3 regions of the Nonomuraea sp. NBC_00507 genome follow, and region 1 is predicted to be linked to each of the others. Evidence: riboswitches for the same ligand, from Rfam matches in the RefSeq annotation. Region 1 holds a riboswitch; each other region holds the start of a gene.

Region 1 (6,193 bases):
CGGGAAGATCGTCCTGCCCCAGGTGGAGCACGTCGGACCGGGCGGCGTAAGCGATGTCCGCCCGGTCGTTGACGGCCAGAAGTTTGCCGTGCCGGTCGCAGGCGTCGCGGAAGACTTCGAGGAGGGCGAGTTCGTCGCGTGCCTCCAGGCCCTTCTCCCGCAGCTGGATGATGTCCACGCCGCCGGCCAGCACCGAGTCGAGGAACTCCGCGAGGTCGCCGCGGTCGCGGCGGCCGTCGGTGCAGAGATAGAGGCGAGCCTCAGAAAGCGAGGGCTTGGGCACGCCGCTTGACCTCGGTATGACGGCCGGCCTTGATCGCCTCGATGGGCGACCCTGGCAGCGACTCGTCTGGGGTGAAAAGCCAGCGCAGCGACTCGACATCGTCGTAGCCGGCGTCCTGCAACACGGTCAGTGTGCCGGGCAGGCCCTTCATCACGTCCTTGCCGTCGAGGAACACCGCGGGCACCTGTGGCCCGCCGCTCCCTCGGCGCACGCCTAGGAGCTTGTGGTCCTTGAGGAGTTGCTTGGCCCGCCCGATGGGAAGCTCAAGGCGCTGGGCCACTTCAGGGAGTGTCAGCCACTCGTTCACGAGCTGGTCGGTCTCCCGGTCGATCTGTGCAACAGAAAGCGTCACGAAACCACAACTACCACATGCCGTGCTTGCTCAAACAACACAATCTCGTAGAGGCACTTCTGGATCTACCAGGCGTTCCGCGTCGAGACGGTGTCCCGCGCCGATGATTCTGCGTCCCTGGACGAGATCTCGCGGCCGATCCACGGCGAGCACCGCGGCCAGAGCGCCGTCGCCGTCGAGCCAGACGGCCGACCACTTGCCCTCCGGGTCGCCGCGGTAGATGAGCCGCTCCCCCGCCGGGTGATGCCCGGCGTATTGGACCATGTGCCCGAACTGCTCCGACCAGAAGTACGGCACCGGGTCGTACACCTCGTCCTCGCCCAGCAGCGTCGCGGCGGCGACCTCGGGGGCGTTGAGCGCGGTGTCCCAGTGCTCGATCCTGAGCCTGGTGTGGAAGCGGCGCGACCACCAGGCGGCGCAGTCCCCGACGGCGACCGTGTTCGGCAGGGAGGCCCGCAGGTGCTCGTCGACGACGACGCCGTTGTGCAGGTCGATGTCGGCGTCGGCCAGCCATTCGACGGCGGGCCGCACGCCGATGCCGGTCACGACCACGTGGGCCTCGACGAACTCGCCGTCCACCAGCCGCACGCCGCCCTCGTCCACGGACCGGACCATGGTGTTCAGGCGCAGGTCGATGCCCTCGTACCAGCGCTGGGTGCGGGCCCCGATCTCCGTGCCGACGGCGGTGGCGAGCGGGGTGGCCGCCGCCTCGATCACCGTGACCGCGCAGCCGGCGCGGCGGGCGGCGGTGGCCACCTCGGCGCCGATCCAGCCGGCGCCGATGATCGCGACCCTGGCCCCGGGCACCAGCATGGCCCTGAGCTCGTGGGCGTCGTCGAGAGTGCGCAGCACGTGCTGAGGACCGTCGCCGGGCAGCATGATCGGCTCGGATCCGGTGGCGATGACCAGCCCGTCGTAGCCGATCTCACCCTCGGTCGTCTCCACGACGCCCGCGCGCAGCGCCTTGGCGCCCACACCCGGGCGGAAGGCGACGTCGAGTGCGTCCAGGTCGGTGTCGACGAAGCTGGTATCGGCCTCGCCGAGCAGCACGCTCTTCGACAGCGGCGGGCGGTCGTAAGGGCGATGCCGCTCCTGCCCGATCAGGGTGATCCTGCCGCCGAACCCGCGCCCGCGCAGCGTCTCCACCGTGCGGACGCCTGCCAGGCCCGCTCCTACCACCACGACATGGTCCACGTTCAAGACCCTAACGGGGGGCGTGCTTCGGCGGCGCACCGAGGCCGTAGGCTGGGGACGTAAGACGCGCGGGAGTCCGGCCGTTACCGGGCTGAGAGGAAGGCTGCAGCGGGCCTTCGACCGCAAGACACCTGATCCGGATCATGCCGGCGAAGGGAGCGCATGTGGATGTGATCGTAGGCGGCGGCATCGTCGGACTGTCCATCGCGTGGCGGCTGGCCCGGTCGGGGCGGCCGGTCACGGTGGTGGATCCGGCCCCGGCCTCGGGGGCCTCCCACGCGGCGGCGGGGATGCTGGCCCCGGTCAGCGAGGTGACCTACACGGAGACGCCGCTGCTGCGACTGGGGATGGCGTCGCTGCGCCGCTGGCCCTCCTTCGCCGCCGAACTGGCCGAGGACGCGGGCTGGGCCGAGCGCCCGGCGGCATCCGACGGCGAAACGCCGGTTGCGGATGCGGGAGGCCGGGGTGCCCGCGCAGGCGCTTCCGACGGGCCCGCGGCCGGGCCGTCCGGCGGGCCCGGGGTCGGGCCGTCCGGCGGGCCCGGGGTCGGGCCGTCCGGCGGGCCCGGGGTCGGGCCGTCCGGCGGGCTGGAGATCGGCGAAGGGCCACGGCGCGGGCTGGACCTGCGGGCGGACGGGACGCTCGATGTGGCGTTCGGGGCCGACGATCTGGCGGCGCTGGACGAGCTGGCGGCCTACATGGACAAGCTCGGGCTGCCGGTCGAGCGGCTGACCGGTCGCGAATGCCGGCGCCTGGAGCCCATGCTGGCCCCGTCGGTGCGCGGCGGGCTGCTCGCTCCCGAGGACGCCTGGGTGGACCCGCGGCGGGTGACGGCGGCCCTGCTCGTGGCTCTGGACCGGCTGGGCGTGCCGCTGGTGCGGGCACGCGCCGCGGGTCTCCTGCGGGACGCGGACGGCAAGGTCGTCGGGGTACGCCTGGAGCCGTCACGAGAGCCGTCCGAGATCAGGGCGGAGCGAGTCGTCCTGGCGGCCGGGGCCTGGAGTGCCGAGCTGGCGGACGTGCCGGTGCGGCCGGTCAAGGGGCAGATCATGCGGTTGCGTTCCCCGCAGCCGCTGCTCAGCCGGTGCGTACGCGGCACCGTGCACGGCTCCTACGTCTACCTGGTCCCCCGTGGCGATGGCGAGCTGGTGGTCGGCGCCACCCAGGAGGAGCTGGGGTTCGACACCAGGGTGACCGCGGGGGGACTCTACGAGCTGCTGCGGGACGCCAGGGAGCTGGTGCCGGGCGTGAGCGAGCTGGAGGTCGCCGACGTGGTGGCCGGGCTGCGGCCGGGCACGCCGGACAACCTGCCGATCATCGGCCCGAGCGGGACACCGGGGCTCACCCTGGCCACCGGGCATTACCGGGGCGGCGTGCTGCTCGCCCCGCTCACGGCTGCCCTCGTGCTGGCCGACTCGGGCAGCTCAGGCAGCTCGGGCGGCTCGGGAGACGTGGGCGGCTTGGGCGGCTTGGGCGGCTTGGGCGGCTTGGGCGGCGATGAGGGTGAGCTGGCGGCGTTGTGCTCGCCGGGGAGGTTTCGGGAAATCTCATGATTGTGATGATCAACGGGGCCGCGCACGAGGTCGCCGACGGCATGACCGTGGCGCAGGCCGTACGAACGTTGACTACGGCCACCACCGGGGTGGCCGTGGCTGTGAACGACGAGGTGGTCACGCGGAGCGCTTGGGAGACGACGGCGCTCAGCGACCGGGACCGCATGGAGGTTCTGACGGCGGTGCAAGGTGGATGATCTGATCATCGCCGGGGAGAAGTTCTCCTCCCGGCTCATCATGGGGACCGGCGGCGCGCCCTCCCTCGAGGTGCTGGATCAGGCGCTGGCCGCGTCCGGCACCGAGCTGACCACGGTCGCCATGCGGCGCCTCGACCCGGCCGCCCGCGGCTCTGTGCTGGACGTCCTGCGCAAACGGGACATCAAGGTGCTCCCGAACACGGCCGGCTGCTTCACGGCGGGCGAGGCCGTGCTGACGGCGCGGCTGGCCAGAGAGGCGCTCGGCACGAACTGGGTCAAGCTCGAGGTCATCGCCGACGAGCGGACGCTGCTGCCCGACCCGATCGAGACGTTCGACGCCGCCGAGCGGCTGGTGGCGGACGGATTCGTGGTCCTGCCGTACATCGGCGACGACCCGGCGCTGGCGCGGCGGCTGGAGCAGGCCGGCTGCGCGGCCGTGATGCCCCTGGGAGCGCCGATCGGCTCGGGACTGGGCATCCGCAACCCGCACAACATCGAGCTGATCGTGGAGGCCGCCTCGGTGCCGGTAATCCTCGACGCCGGCATCGGCACGGCCAGCGACTCCGCGCTGGCGATGGAGCTGGGCTGTGACGCCGTCCTGCTCGCCACGGCGGTCACCCGGGCGCAGCGGCCCGATCTCATGGCCGCGGCCATGAAGTCGGCGGTGGTGGCGGGGCGGCTGGCGCGGCAGGCGGGCCGCATCCCGCGCCGCCGCTACGCCGAGGCGTCCTCCCCCATGCCCCCCTGACACGCCCAACGCCCAACGCCCAACGCCCAACGCCCAACCCAGGCGACACCGCCCACGCCGGGCTCGGCCGACGGCCCGCTTCCGCCGTCCGTCCCCGCCGGGGCGTGAACGGCGGTGGGGTGGTGGCGCGGGTGAGCCTGTGTCCGGTTCGGGAAGCTTGGGCACGTTCCATCGGGCACGGCTCCGCATCAGTTTCGGGCGGTCGGGCCCTGCGAGTTGCAAAACGCCCGTAAACTCAGCGGGGTGGACACGACGACTGCGGACCCCCTGGTCGGGCGGCTCCTCGATGGGCGTTATCGCATCGAAAGCCGGATCGCCCGGGGCGGTATGGCGACCGTCTACCTCGCGCTGGACGTCCGGCTCGACCGGACGGTGGCGTTGAAGGTCATGCACAGCTCGCTCGCCGAGGACCCTGCGTTCGTCAGGAGGTTCATCGGCGAGGCGAAGTCGGTGGCGAGTCTTTCCCACCCCAACGTGGTGCACGTCTTCGACCAGGGCACCGACAACGACGTCGTCTATCTGTCGATGGAATACGTGCCCGGCCGGACGCTGCGTGACATCCTGCGCGAGCGCGGCCGGCTGCCGGCCCGCGAGGCGCTGGAGATCATGATTCCGGTGCTCGCCGCCCTCGGCGCGGCCCACCAGGCCGGGTTGGTGCACCGTGACGTGAAGCCGGAAAACGTCCTGCTGACCGACGACGGCCGGGTCAAGGTCGTCGACTTCGGCCTGGCCAGGGCCATCGAGGCGACGAACCAGACCCGTACCGGCGTGATGATCGGCACGATCGGTTACATGGCGCCCGAGCAGGTCACGACCGGCGCCGCCGACGTGCGCAGCGACGTCTACGCCGCGGGCATCATGCTGTTCGAGCTGGTGACGGGGCAGCAGCCGTACGACGGCGAGACGCCTATGTCCGTGGCCTACCGGCACGTCCACGACACCGTGCCGGCGCCGTCGTCGGTGGTCCCCGAGGTGCCGCCGCTGCTCGACACGCTCGTGGCGCACGCGACGGCACGCGAGCCGGGGGACCGCCCCGCCGATGCGACGGCCATGCTCGTCGCGGCCGTGGACGCGCACCGGATGTTGCCCAGGACGACCACTCCGCCGCTGTCGCATTCCCAGCCTCATGGGTCGTTCCGCCAGCCCGCGCCGTCCCAGCCGCACGCCAGGACGAGTGTGCACGGCGCCCCGTCGGCGCCGCAGGCGGCGCCCGCGCACACGCTGATCCAGCCGCGGGCCGAGATACCGCAGCGGCGCGGGTTCCGGCCCAACTGGTTCCTGGTGACGCTGGCGGGCGTGATGGTCGTCGCGGTCGCGCTGACCGGGTGGTTCTTCGCCCAGCCCGATTACGTCCCCGTGCCCGATCTGGTGGGCAAGAGCCTGGACGTGGCCGAGAAGACCGCCGCCAGGGACGGCTTCAAGATCAAGACGGTGGACGGCATACACGACGAGAACGTGGCCGAAGGGCTCGTCCTCAGGACCGACCCGGTGGCCAAGACCGAGGTGGAGCAGGGCGCCATGATCACCTTGGTGCCCTCGCTCGGGCCCAAGCGCGTGATCGTGCCCGACGTCGAGGGCATGACCGACAACGAAGCCCGCGCCGCGATCGCCAGTGCCGGGCTGACCGTGGGCTCGGTCACGCGCGTGGCCAACACTGAGGTCGAGCGCGACAAGGTCATCCGCAGTTCTCCGCAGAACGGCGAGAAGGTGAAGGAAGGCGCGAAGATCGCCATCTTCGTGAGCGCCGGGCTGGTCATGCCGGACGTCTCGGGCATGCCGAAGGACGAAGCCGCCGCCTACCTCGGCCAGCAGGGCTTCCAGGTGCAGGTCCAGGAGGTGGACGACGACGCCGAGCCGTGCACGGTG
Region 2 (6,193 bases), 3.4 Mb from region 1:
GATACGGATCCTGGGATTCGAGCTCAAAGGACTGGTCAGCATAGGCCTGTGGATCGTTCGCCGCCGGCACGGCGTGCCCGCGGGCGCGACCGTCGTGTCGTACGCGAAGGAACAGACGTTCACGTTGTGGCTGATGTTGTTCGCCATGGCGGTCGAGACCGTGGTCATCGACCTGCTGCTGGTCGCGACCGAAGTGCCGGAATGGATCAGGTTCACGGTGCTGATCGCCGACGTGTACGGGCTGCTGTTCGGGGTCATGCTGGCCGCGGGATGCGTCACCCGGCCGCACGTCGTCACGGCCGGCGAGCTGCGCATCCGCTACGCCGCGTACTTCGACGTGCGCGTGCCCCGCGACCTCATCGCCTCGGTGCGCTCGAGCCGCAACGACAACGAGGGCAGCATGGTCTCGGTCAAGAACGGGCACCTGAGGGTGGCGGTCGGGTCCCGGACCAACGTGACGATCGAGCTGACGGAGCCGGTCGCGTTCGTCCGCCCGCTCGGCCGCCGTGCGGAGGCCACCACGATCAGCTTCTTCGCCGACCAGCCGGAGCCGGTGGTGGCCGCCCTGCGATCCGATCGCCCCGTGCGTTCGTAGCCGGCGGGGCCGGGCAGGCGGTGGATGGCCTGCCCGGCGAGGTGTGACGTGCCCTCAGCGGGCGGGTGTGGTCAGCTGGCTGATTCCGCCGACAAAGCGGCGGCCGCGGCGGCCGTCCTCGGTGGGATGGAGCGGAGGTTGAAGGCGTAACGGGCGACGGAGTCGGCGATGGCGTCGGAGTCCACGTCCAGGGCGGTCGCGTTCACGTTGGTGATCGTGTCGCACGCCTGGTGGTAGCACGCGTCGTACGCGACGCCGGCCGTGCCGCCGAACAACGCCGCCTCCTCGGCCGTCTTGAGGCCTTCGGCGCCGGTGAAGATGCCGCCGGCCGGGATGCCGATCTGGATGAACGGCCCGTAGTCGGAGCGGCCGTCGAAGTCGGTGCCGACGGTGGGCAGGTTGCGGGAGCCGTAGAACGCCGCGAGCTGCTTCTCGATCTCGGCCGATCCGGGCGGACCCGCCGGGGAACCCACGTTGTCGGAGTTGTCCCCGTCATACAACTTGTAGGCGTAGTTCGGGGAGGCCACCATGTCGAAGTTGAGGTAGAGCTTGATGCGGTCCCGCTCCGCCTGGGACAGCGACCCGACGTACTGGTCGGAGCCCAGCAGCCCGATCTCCTCGGCTGCCCAGAAGGCGAAACGGACCTTGTTCTTGATCGGGTAGCGCCCCATCTCCTCGGCGACCTCCAGGATCGCCGCGGTGCCCGAGCCGTTGTCGTTGATGCCGGGTCCCTCGGGCACGCTGTCGAGGTGGGCGCCGACCATGACGACGTTGCGCGGGTCGCCGAAGCGGCTCTCGGCGATCACGTTCTCGTCGGTGCCGAGCACGAGGTTGGCGTCGACCTTGAGCCGTACGGTCGCGCCGGCCGTGCTTGCGAGCTCGTTGCCCACGGCGAAGTCGGCGAACACCATAGGAATCCCGGCCCGCCACTCGCCGATGTCCAGCGCGAACGCGTCGGTACGCCCCGGCTGGCCCTCGTTGAACACGATGATGCCGGTCGCGCCGGCCGCGGCCGCGTTCTGGACCTTGTTGACGAACGCGCACGTGCCACGCTGGATGAGCGCGATGCGACCCGCCACGAACCCGGCGAAGTCGGCCGCCTCACAGCCGCTGGTCGAGCTCGGTGTGGGGGTGGGCGGCAGCGTCAGGTCCACACCCTGGACCTGCGCGGTCACGTCACCGGATGGGGAGGGCTGGAAGGAGAAGAAGTCCTCGTTGGGGACGTAGGTCTTGGCGCTGGGCGCGGTCAGGTTCAGCGTGGGCGGCGTGTTCTCGCTCCAGCTCTCGACGAAGTTGATCGGGTTCAGCGTGACCTTGTATCCGGCCTTGCGTAGCTTGTCCGCCACGTAGTCGCGGGAGGCGTCGTAGCCGCTGGTGCCGGCCGCGCGGTTGCCGCCGTTGGCGGTGGCGATGTTCTGCAGGGCCTGGAGATGCTTGTGCACGTTCGTGCCCTTGACCTGCTTGACGAGCAGGCTGGCGAACGCGTCGTCCAGCCCGCCGGCGTTGGCGGGAGCCGCCAGGGCGAGCGGCAAGGCGAGGGCGGTGATGAGTGCGATGACGATTCTGCGCATGCGGGGTGCTCCCTGTGGACAGAAAGGCGAGTAATGTCCCCCCGAGCTTCGCCCGAACGCGAGATTATCCCGGCTTCGCACCGCCGGGAATGCCTACCAATAAACCAAAATCAGGGACTATTACTCCGCATCCCGGCGACGGAGCTCGGCGCGGCGCTTGCCCTCGTGCATCGCCTGCACCCGGGCGATCGGGATCGTGTGCCCCTCCTCGATCAGATCGGCGGGCAGCCGCTGCGGCGCAGGCATGGCCTCCGCCCACGGGTCGGCGTCCTTGAGCAGCCCGGCCGCGGTGTGCACGGTGAAGTCGCCCGGCGCCACCCGGTCGAGGTCCGACCAGGGCACCGGGAAGGACACCGGCACGCCGGGACGCACCCGCGGGCTGTAGGCGGCCACGACGGTGGCGCCGCCCGCCCTGGTGGAGTCGATGAACACCTTGCCCGCGCGATCCTCGCGGATGAACGCCGTCGTGGCCAGCGCCGGATCCACCCGCTCGGCACGGGCCCCCAGTGCGCGGGTGGCCGCGGCCAGGTCGTCCACGGCGGTCCCCGGCACTACGGGCACGAACACGTGCACGCCCTTGGCCCCGCTGGTCTTCACCGCGCCCGCCAGCCCGCAGTCCTCCAGCGCCTGGCGGACCAGGAACGCGGCCCGCACGGCCAGCTGGAAGGACTCGCTGCCCTCGGGCGGGTCGAGGTCGAGCACCATGTGCGTGGGCTGGTCGCCGGCGAACAGCGACGGGTGATACTCGACCGCCCGCTGGTTGGCGAACCACACCAGCGTCCGGCGGTCGTCGCACACGGCATACGTCACCTGCCGGCGCGACGCCTCTGCCCAGACGGAGAACCGCTTCACCCATGCGGGGGCGTATTTGGGCAGGTTCTTCTGCATGAAGGGCTCCTGCCCCGGGCGCACCCGGATGACGGAGAGCGCGCGGTCGCGCAGGACCGGGATGATCCGGTCGGCAACTGCGTCGAGGTAGTCGACCAGGTCACGCTTGGTCGCGCCCGCCCCGTCGAACAGCGGCTGGTCGAGGTTGCTCAGGGCCACCCCGTCACGCGTCTCATCGCTGCTCACCCGCCTCACCATATCGGGGAAGAATGGGCCAGACCATGACCCGTTACCTGTATCTCGCGCGCCATGGCGAAGCCACACCGAACGGCCACGCCCTGACCGACGATGGCCGCCGCCAGGCCGCGCTGCTCGGCTCGCGCCTGCGGGAGGTCCCCTTCGCCGCCATCCACCACGGCCCGCTCCCCCGGACGACACAGACCGCCCGGCTGATCGGCGAGCACCTTCCCGGCGTCCCCCTGCGCGCCTGCGAGGCTGCCGGCGACTACATCCCGTACGTGCCGCGCGAGGAGGAGCTCGCCCCGGAGTACGCCGACCGCCTCCTCGGCTTCCTGGCCCAGTTCCCCGCGGACGAACGCGAGCGCGGCCCGGCCCTCGCCGCCGAGGCCGTGCGTGCGTTCACGGGTCCGGTGACGGAGGGAACCCGGCACGAGCTGGTGGTCACGCACAACTTCCTCATCGGCTGGCTCGTCCGCGCCGCGCTCGACGCACCGGAATGGCGCTGGCTCGGCATCAACCAGTGCAATGCCGCCCTGACCGTCATCAGGTACGCACCCGATCGCCCGTCCTCGGTGCTCGTCTTCAACGACATGCGCCACCTGCCCGCCGAGCTCCGCTGGACCGGCTTCCCGCCCGAGCTGCGCGAGTGACCCCTTGTTACAGTGGGCCCGTTGACGCGGGGTGCCCGGACGTCCGGGCTGAGATCACACCCGTCGAACCTGATCTAGTTCGCACTAGCGGAGGGACGTCATGTTCTGCGATGACATGTGGCTGCGCACGGCCGAGTTGATGAAGGCCATCCACGACCACCCCTTCAACGTCGCACTCGGCGACGGCACGCTCGACCGCGACCGGTTCGCGTTCTACATCGTGCAGGACGGCCGCTATCTGGAGGCGTTCTCCAAGGCGCTGGCCACGGCGTCGGCGCGGGCCACCGACCCGGCGGACGCGGCGTTCTTCGCCCAGAGCGCGCACACCGCGCTGGCGGCCGAGCGCCTGCTGCACGCCGGCTACGTCCAGGAGCTGGACGCCGACGCGGCCGGCATCGCCACGTCGCCGACCTGCCTGGCGTACGCGTCGTTCCTGCAGGCCACGGCGCTCGCCGCGCCGTACCCTGTGCTGGCCGCGGCGGTGCTGCCGTGCTTCTGGATCTACCAGGACGTCGGCACGGCGCTGCTGGGGCGCACCGGTGAGGTGCCGGACCATCCCTACCGGAAGTGGATCGACACCTATTCGGACCCGGGGTTCGCGGCCTCCGTCGAGCAGGCCAAGACCATCGCCGACCGGCTGGCCGCCACCACGGACCAGGCGACCAGACAGGCCATGACCGAGGCCTATTGCACGGCGGCGGCGTACGAGTGGATGTTCTGGGACAGCGCCTGGCGGCGCGAGACCTGGCCGACGGCGGAGTGGCTCGCCCGCTGACCGCTACGGCAAGCGCGCTGTCAGCGCCGCCGTGCCCGCCCCGGTGAGGCCCGGCAGCGCGGCCGTACGCCCGCTCAGCAGCAGGAGCAGCGCCTGGATGGGTCCCTCCACCACCTCGCCGGCCCCGACCGCCCAGTCCACGTCGGTGGCCACGAGCCGGAGCCCGCGCAGCCGCCGCTGCGGGTAGAAGGGGAAGCCGCGCTCCCAGACGTGGGTGGCGCAGGTTCGCGCCGGACCGAGCGGCATGGCGCGCTCGATGCCGAGCGGCACCGTGATGTCCTGGCCGTGGACGAGCGCGTCGAACAGCGGGTCGAGCGGCTTGGTCGAGGGCGCCCGGCGGCGCGAGCCGGCCGACTCGCGCACCTGCGCGACGATCTCGCCGATCGGCAGCCTGGCGTGCCGCACCGCCGAGTCGTGGACCATGCGGTCGAAGTTGCCGCGCGCCCTGACGAACTCGACCAGCGCCGACGCGAGCTTTATCCGAGTGGCGAGCGCCAGGTGGGCGGCCACGTCGCGCACCTGCCACCCAGCACACAGCGACGGCCGCTCCCAGTCCTGCTCCGGCAGCGAGTCGAGCAGGTCGGCCAGGCCGCGCCGCTCGATCTCGAGGGCAGCCCAGATCTCTTCCTGGTTCATCGCACACCCCAATTGCTAAGGTGGCCTTAATATAAGGCACCCTTAGCAGTTTGGAGAAGACCCGTGGCCGCCACTCATCCGCCGCACGTCGTGGCCCTGCTGTACGAGGCGTACCTGCGCCTGCAGAACATCGTGCAGGAGGCCGGCCACGCGTACGACGCGAACATCCGGCCCGCGCACTCGGCGGTGTTCTTCCACATGGAGCACCAGGGCATCCGCTTGAGCAGGCTCGCCGAGAAGGCCCAGATGACCCCTCAGGCCATGGGGGCGCTGGTGGACGACCTGGAGCGGCTGGGCTACCTGCGCCGGATGCCCGACCCGGCCGACCGCCGCGCCAAGCTGATCGTCTTCACCGAGCGGGGCGACCACGCGCTGAAGATCGGCTACGCCGCCATCGACGAGGTGGAGCGCCGGGTGGCGGTGTTGCTCGGCGAGGACGGCCTCGCCGAGCTGCACGCCACGCTGAGCCGCATCATCCAGGAGTTTTAGCCATCAGCTCGCGTTCCTCGCGGGTGGGGATGAGCCCGGACGGCGCCAGGAGCTTCGACTCCTCGAACGGCGCCTCCGTCGTCGGCAGCGGCTCCCGCGTCCTGATCGCCTTCACCCACACGCGGGCCGCGTCCAGGATCACGATGATGATCATGACGGCGAACAACGCGGCCAGGATGCCGTCCACGGTGGAGTTGATCACGATCTGCTGCATCGCGCCCATGGACTTGGCGGGCGCGAGCACCTGTCCCTGGTCGAGCGCCGCCTGATAGCGGTCCCGCTGGGCGAAGAAGCCGAGCCCGGGGTCGGGCGAGAACACCTTCTGGTAGCTGGCCGTCAGCGTCACGGCGACGTCCCAGGCCAGCGGCACCGCCGTCACCCAGGCCCATTTGAGCCGCCCGCTCTTGAT
Region 3 (6,193 bases), 2.3 Mb from region 1:
GGGCGTGGCTGATCGAACCCATGATCATCCCAGTCAGCTGACCGTGCCCGCGCGTCCCCACTACCAGCAGGTCGGCCCGCGCAGCCGCTTCCTTGAGCACCTCGATGGGGTGCCCGTGGACGACCTCGGCCACCACCTCCACCCCTGGATGCCGCGACCGGCCGTCGGCGGTCAGCTTCTGCAGCGCCCGGAGGGCGTTCTGCTCGCCGTTGGGGTCGGCCGGTTCGAAGCCGCTCGGGTGCGGCCAGGCCCACGCCTGTACGGCACGCACCCGCGCACCGTGCAACTCGGCCTCGGTGAGGGCGAAGTCGAGTGCGCACAGCCCGCCGGGCGAGCCGTCCACCCCGGCCACGATTTCCCTGCGCGGCGGCCGGGGCAGCTCACGGATGAGGACCACGTTCGTACGGGCGTGCGCGGCCACTCCGTGCGCGACGGACCCGACCAGCAGCCCGCGGATGCCGCCGATGCCGCGGCTGCCCACGACCAGCAGCTCGGCGCCTTCGGAGGCGTGGATCAACGCAGTGCGGGGATCGCCGGGCAGCAGCTCGGTGGTCACCTCCACCTCCGGGTGCTCGCGACGGACCCGGTCCTCGGCCGCCGCGAGCACTGTGGTGGCGCCCTCGCGCATCCATCGCCTGACCTCGGCGTAGTGGCTGCTGGGCGTGTCCTCGTACACCCACTTGGCCACGGCGTGGGCCACGACGAGCCGCGTGCGTCGAAGGGCGGCCTCGGCAGTAGCCCACGCGGCGGCTTCCAGCCCGGTGCGTGAGCCGTCCACCCCAACGATGATCACGACGACCGCCTTTCAGGTAAACGCGAAGCACTCCACCTCTGCCCGGCGGAACGGCAGCCCTTTGTCCGTGGAGTCCTTGGTGCACTGGCGCTCGGCTCTGCTGAGCTTCAGCGTGCCGCAGACGGACACGCCGGAGTACGTGCGGCAGTCGAGCGTGGGGTCGGCCTCTCCGATCCGGTACATGGCCTTGACGTCCGTGCGGCACTGGGTCCGCGCCCGCGCCGTGTTGGCGTAGCGGCATTGGGCCATCAAGGTGTCGAACTGCTCCTGGCTGACTTCGTGCTTGTCCATGCCGTCCCCAGCGGCGGTGGTCCCTCCCAACGCGGCCACCACCACGAGTCCTGCGACAGCGGCTATCTTCATCATGGTTTCCCCTGATGGGGACGTACCGCCCAGGGCGCTCGTCAAACCTCGCGCCGGCGCGCCAGCACGCTGAGCCAGGTGCGGTGGGTGGTGCTCAGACCGTGTTCCAGGACCTCGAACCCGGTCGATTCCAGCATCGCCAGCAGCGTGTCGGGGTCGCGGTGCACGAACCACCGGGAGACCTCGGTGTCGTAGGGGATCGGCTCCCATTCCTGCCGGTCGCCGGCTGAAGTGCTCATTCCGAGCACGCCGCCCGGCCGCAGCGCCGCCGACCAGGCGCGCAACGTCGGCTCGGTCTCGTCGGCGGGCACGTGGAGCAGCGCCGCACAGCACCACAGACCCGCCAGTGAGCCGGGGGCGAGCGGCGGCCTGCGCAGGTCACCGAGCACCGCGGGCACCCTCTGGGCGGCGGCCAGCCTGGCCATCTCGGTCGAGCGGTCGACCCCGACCACCGGCAGCCCCTGCTCCAGGAACCAGGCCGCGTCATGCCCAGGACCACACCCCAGGTCGGCCACCGGCCCCCGCGCCACCTCGGCGAACCGCTGACGGAAGGCCAGGAAGCCGCCGCTGCGGGTCCGGCTGCGCTCGGCGAAAACCGGGGCGATGCGGTCGTAGGTCGCCGTTGTGCGGGGGGTCGGATCCTCCATGACCCGGATCATGCCAGGTTTGGCGCGGCATCGGGGATGGGTACGATCATCGCCGTCCAACGCGGGAGCCCGGTACGGACCGGGCTGAGAGGACGGCTGACAGCCGCCGACCGCCAGAACCTGCTCCGGATAATGCCGGCGAAGGGAGTTTGCGCGATGCATGACGCGCGTTTTACCAAGGTTTACACCGGTGACCTCCATGTGCCGATGCGTCAGGTGCGTCTGTCGAACGGATCGACGGTGACGCTGTACGACACGTCAGGCCCGCACACCGACCCCGCCATCGAGACCGACGTCAGGCGCGGGCTGCCGCGCCTGCGCGAGCAGTGGGTACGCGACCGCCGCGCCGCCGGCCAGCCCGTCACCCAGGTCGGCTGCGCCAGGAAGGGGCTGATCACCAGGGAGATGGAGTTCGTGGCCGTCCGTGAGGGCCTCGACGCCGAGTTCGTCCGCCAGGAGGTCGCGGCCGGCCGGGCCATCATCCCCGCCAACGTCAACCACTCCGAGTCCGAGCCGATGATCATCGGCCGCCACTTCCTCGTGAAGATCAACGCCAACATCGGCAACTCGGCCGTGACGTCCTCCATCGAGGAGGAGGTCGAGAAGATGACCTGGGCCACGCGGTGGGGCGCGGACACGATCATGGACTTGTCCACCGGCCCGGACATCCACGAGACCCGTGAGTGGATCATCCGCAACTCGCCGGTCCCGGTCGGCACCGTGCCCATCTACCAGGCGTTGGAGAAGGTCAAGGGCCGTCCTGAGGACCTGTCGTGGGAGATCTACCGGGACACGCTCGTCGAGCAGTGCGAGCAGGGTGTGGACTACGTGACCGTGCACGCGGGGGTGCGGCTGGCGTACGTGCCGCTCACCGCCGGCCGCAAGACCGGCATCGTCTCGCGCGGCGGCTCGATCATGGCCGCCTGGTGCCTGGCGCACCACCGTGAGAGCTTCCTGTACGAGCACTTCGCCGACATGTGCGAGATCCTCGCTCGTTACGACGTGTCGTTCTCACTCGGGGACGGGCTGCGGCCCGGCTCGATCGCGGACGCCAACGACGAGGCCCAGTTCGCCGAGCTGCGCACGCTCGGCGAGCTGACCAGGGTCGCACGTGAGCACGACGTCCAGGTCATGATCGAGGGCCCGGGACACGTGCCCATGCACAAGATCAAGGAGAACGTCGACCTGCAGCGCGAGCTCTGCGACGACGCCCCCTTCTACACCCTCGGGCCGCTGATCACCGACATCGCCCCGGGCTACGACCACATCACCTCCGGCATCGGCGCCGCCATGATCGGCTGGTACGGCACCGCCATGCTTTGCTACGTCACCCCCAAGGAGCACCTCGGCCTGCCGGACAAGGACGACGTCAAGACCGGCGTGATCACCTACAAGATCGCCGCCCATGCGGCGGACCTGGCCAAGGGGCATCCGCGGGCGCAGGAGTGGGACGACGCGCTGTCGGACGCGCGGTTCGAGTTCCGCTGGGAGGACCAGTTCGACCTGTCGCTCGACCCCGGCACCGCCCGCGCCTTCCACGACGAGACCCTGCCTGCCGCGCCGGCCAAGACCGCGCACTTCTGCTCGATGTGCGGGCCGAAGTTCTGCTCCATGCGGATCAGCCACGACATCCGCCAGGCGGGCTACGCGGAGAAGGCGGAGGAGTTCCGGCAGCGCGGGGGCACCGTCTACGTCGATCAGCCCGGCAGCCTGCCGGGCCAGGTCGTCAGCCGAGGCTGAGCAGGCCCGCGTCCACGACCCGGCGGCCGAAGGGGCGGGCGAGTTCGGCCAGGCGCTCGCAGCCGTCCTCGCCCAGCGCCCCGTACGCGGCCATGGCCAGGGTGTCCGTACGGTCCTCGAGGTGGCGGCGCAGCGCCTGGCCCGCTGCGCTCAGCGCGCCCCCTTCCAGGAGCCCGCGGGCGTGGAGGCCGGCTTCCGCGGCCGTCCATGCCTCCTCCGGCCAGGCACGGCTGATCTTGAGGAAAGCGACGGGGACCTCGCCGCCGGCGGCATGGAGGACCAGGGCTTCCAGGCCGGTGAGGCCTTCGGCGAGGAGGGTGGCCACATGGCCGTCGCCGCGGAACTCGCGGAGCAGGGTCTGGGCGTGCCAGAGCTGCTGGAGCGGGTCGTCCGGCCAGGGGAGCGCGGCGTGGGCGGCGAAGAGCGGTCGGCCCTGGGGATGGTCGCAGGCTGCCGTGGCGGCGCGGCGGGCCAGGTCGAGGGTCTCGGCCAGGTGAGGAAGCTCGTGGATGCCCGCCCGGCGCAGGGCTTCGTCGGCGGCTTCGAGGCGGGCCTCGAGCATCTGCTCCGGCGTCACCACGTCCCAGGCGGCGGGGAGGGAGCGGCGTACGAGGTCGGGGCAGAAGTTGTAGAAGGTGGCGATGACCAGGTCGGCGGAGGCCCGGCCGAAGGCAGCGCCACGCGAGGCGAAATATCCGGACATGCCGGTGAGGCCGAGGTTGGCGTAGCGGGCGGCGGCCTCGGGAACGAAGTAGATCATGCCGTGCAAGGGCTCCAGGCGGCGCCAGGCGCGGCGGGCCGCGGCCGTGTCGCCCGTCATGACGTCGTCAGGGAGTCGATGAAGCGCGACATCCCGGCCAGCCATCGGTCGGGATCCTCCGCCTTGCGGCGCGCGAACTCCGCCACCTCCGGGTGCGGGAATATGTGGAAGCGCTCGGCCGCCAGGCCCTCGACGACGGTGGTGGCCACGTCGGCCGGGTCGAGGATCGTGCCCGACGCGCCCACCGCGCGGGCGGTCAGGTGGTCCTCCTCCTGGCCGCGCTCGTACATGTTCGTCCGCACCCCTTGCGGGCACAACACGCTGACCTTGATGCCCTGGGAGCTGTAGTGCATGGCGACCCACTCGGCGAACGCGATCGCCGCCGCCTTCGTGACCGCGTACGGGGCGTCTCCGGGGCAGCCGATCAGGCCGGCCGCGGAGCAGGTGTTCAGGAGGTAGCCGCCGCCGCGGGCGATCATGGAGGGGACGGCGGCGCGGGCGGCGTACACGTGGGCCAGGACGTTGATCGCGTACAGGTCGCTCCACTCCTGGTCGGGGGCGTCCAGGCCGTGGCCGCCGATGATGCCGGCGTTGGAGCAGAACAGGTCGACGGGGCCGAACGGGGTGTCCACCAGGGCGGCGACGTCTGCCTCCGATGCCACGTCCACCCGGGCGGGCACCGCGCGCTCGCCGATCTCCTTGGCCACCGCGCTCGCGCCCGCCTCGTCGAGGTCGGCGACCACCACCCCCGCCGCGCCTTCCGCGGCGAACCGCAGGGCCAGCGCCCGGCCGATCCCGCCCGCCGCACCCGTGACCACGACGACCTTGTCCCGCACCTGCATGGATGCTCCTCCTGAACCGACCGCCCGGTATGTAGAACCATATTCTATACAAAGCGTGATCAGATGAGAGCTTTCTCATTTGGGCTTCAGCGTGGTCTCCTCGAAGGGCGTCAAGGTCGATGGCATGAAACAGCGGGCGATGGTGATGCTCCTCGGACTGGGTGTGGCGGTGGCCGGGCTGCTGTCGGTGGGACTGGTCAATGCGGCCGATCAAGGGTCTGACCTGGGTGAGCCCGTCGTGGTCACGCCGTCCCCTTCGGCCCCGGCCTCGCCGGCGGCTGATCGAAGTCAATCCCCGTCGCCTGGCCGGAGCCAGCCGGGCGATGCGGCCGGCACGTCCGAGCGGACCGAGAGCAAGCGGCCTGCCCCGCGCAAGACCAAGGCCGAGCCGGTCAAACCGCCGTCTCCCAGGCCCGGCGGCGATGATGGTGACGATGACGACGGCGACGACGGCGGGGACGATGACGGTGATGACTGATGGGAAGGCCGTATGCGAGTGAGCGCCCGTGCCCGGATCGTGGGCTGGATGCTCGTCGTCGTCGGCCTCGCCCTGTCAGTCTCGATCTTCGCGACCTGGACCTTCCTGCAGACCGGCCTGGACAACCGGGTGCGGCACGAGCTCGAGAACGAGGTCGACAAGCTGCGGAGCTACGCGGACAACAACCGTGCCGTCACGGACGTCGAGGTCCTGCTCGAGGGGTACCTCGCGATCAACTCGCCGGACCGGCATGAGACCTTCTTCAGCATCGTCGACGGCCAGCCCCACAGGATCACGGCGATCCCGCCGCCCGTGCGTCTCGACACCGACGACGACCTGGTGGCGCGGCTGGCCGCGGCCACCAGGACGGTCAGCGGGAATGTCGAGAGCGCCGGGGGAAGGGTCCGCTACGCGGTCATCCCGGTCAGGGTGACCGCCGACCCCCGCCCCGCCCACCTCGTGGTGGCGATCTTCTACGACAGGCACCGTAGTGAGATCGTGGAGGCGGTGCGGGTGCTCGGGTTGTCCGCGCTGGCCGCGATGGCGCTGGCCGGGGCGGCCGGGTGGTTC

Evidence for each region. A riboswitch is a leader RNA that binds a small molecule or an ion and turns the genes downstream of it on or off. The one in region 1 is predicted to bind thiamine pyrophosphate.
Region 2: another riboswitch for thiamine pyrophosphate. It lies ahead of OHA25_RS01890 (TenA family protein); the one in region 1 lies ahead of thiO (glycine oxidase ThiO).
Region 3: another riboswitch for thiamine pyrophosphate. It lies ahead of thiC (phosphomethylpyrimidine synthase ThiC); the one in region 1 lies ahead of thiO (glycine oxidase ThiO).

Annotation. Positions count from the first base shown of each region.
Region 1 covers NZ_CP107853.1:9,608,049-9,614,241, forward strand. The annotation lists gene thiE (thiamine phosphate synthase) at 1-283, opposite strand, end outside; gene OHA25_RS46290 (Rv2175c family DNA-binding protein) at 261-635, opposite strand; gene OHA25_RS46295 (NAD(P)/FAD-dependent oxidoreductase) at 666-1,829, opposite strand; TPP riboswitch at 1,888-2,004, shown strand; gene thiO (glycine oxidase ThiO) at 1,994-3,382, shown strand; gene thiS (sulfur carrier protein ThiS) at 3,388-3,579, shown strand; gene OHA25_RS46310 (thiazole synthase) at 3,572-4,327, shown strand; gene pknB (Stk1 family PASTA domain-containing Ser/Thr kinase) at 4,571-6,193, shown strand, end outside.
Region 2 covers NZ_CP107853.1:363,645-369,837, forward strand. The annotation lists gene OHA25_RS01870 (hypothetical protein) at 1-595, shown strand, start outside; gene OHA25_RS01875 (M20/M25/M40 family metallo-hydrolase) at 667-2,166, opposite strand; gene OHA25_RS01880 (DNA polymerase domain-containing protein) at 2,287-3,240, opposite strand; gene OHA25_RS01885 (histidine phosphatase family protein) at 3,276-3,884, shown strand; TPP riboswitch at 3,902-3,997, shown strand; gene OHA25_RS01890 (TenA family protein) at 3,985-4,659, shown strand; gene OHA25_RS01895 (maleylpyruvate isomerase family mycothiol-dependent enzyme) at 4,663-5,295, opposite strand; gene OHA25_RS01900 (MarR family winged helix-turn-helix transcriptional regulator) at 5,359-5,784, shown strand; gene OHA25_RS01905 (carbon starvation CstA family protein) at 5,768-6,193, opposite strand, start outside.
Region 3 covers NZ_CP107853.1:11,949,298-11,955,490, reverse strand. The annotation lists gene OHA25_RS56865 (universal stress protein) at 1-793, opposite strand, end outside; gene OHA25_RS56860 (hypothetical protein) at 806-1,159, opposite strand; gene OHA25_RS56855 (class I SAM-dependent methyltransferase) at 1,198-1,803, opposite strand; TPP riboswitch at 1,855-1,967, shown strand; gene thiC (phosphomethylpyrimidine synthase ThiC) at 1,960-3,543, shown strand; gene OHA25_RS56845 (SCO6745 family protein) at 3,530-4,363, opposite strand; gene OHA25_RS56840 (SDR family oxidoreductase) at 4,360-5,145, opposite strand; gene OHA25_RS56835 (hypothetical protein) at 5,270-5,623, shown strand; gene OHA25_RS56830 (sensor histidine kinase) at 5,636-6,193, shown strand, end outside.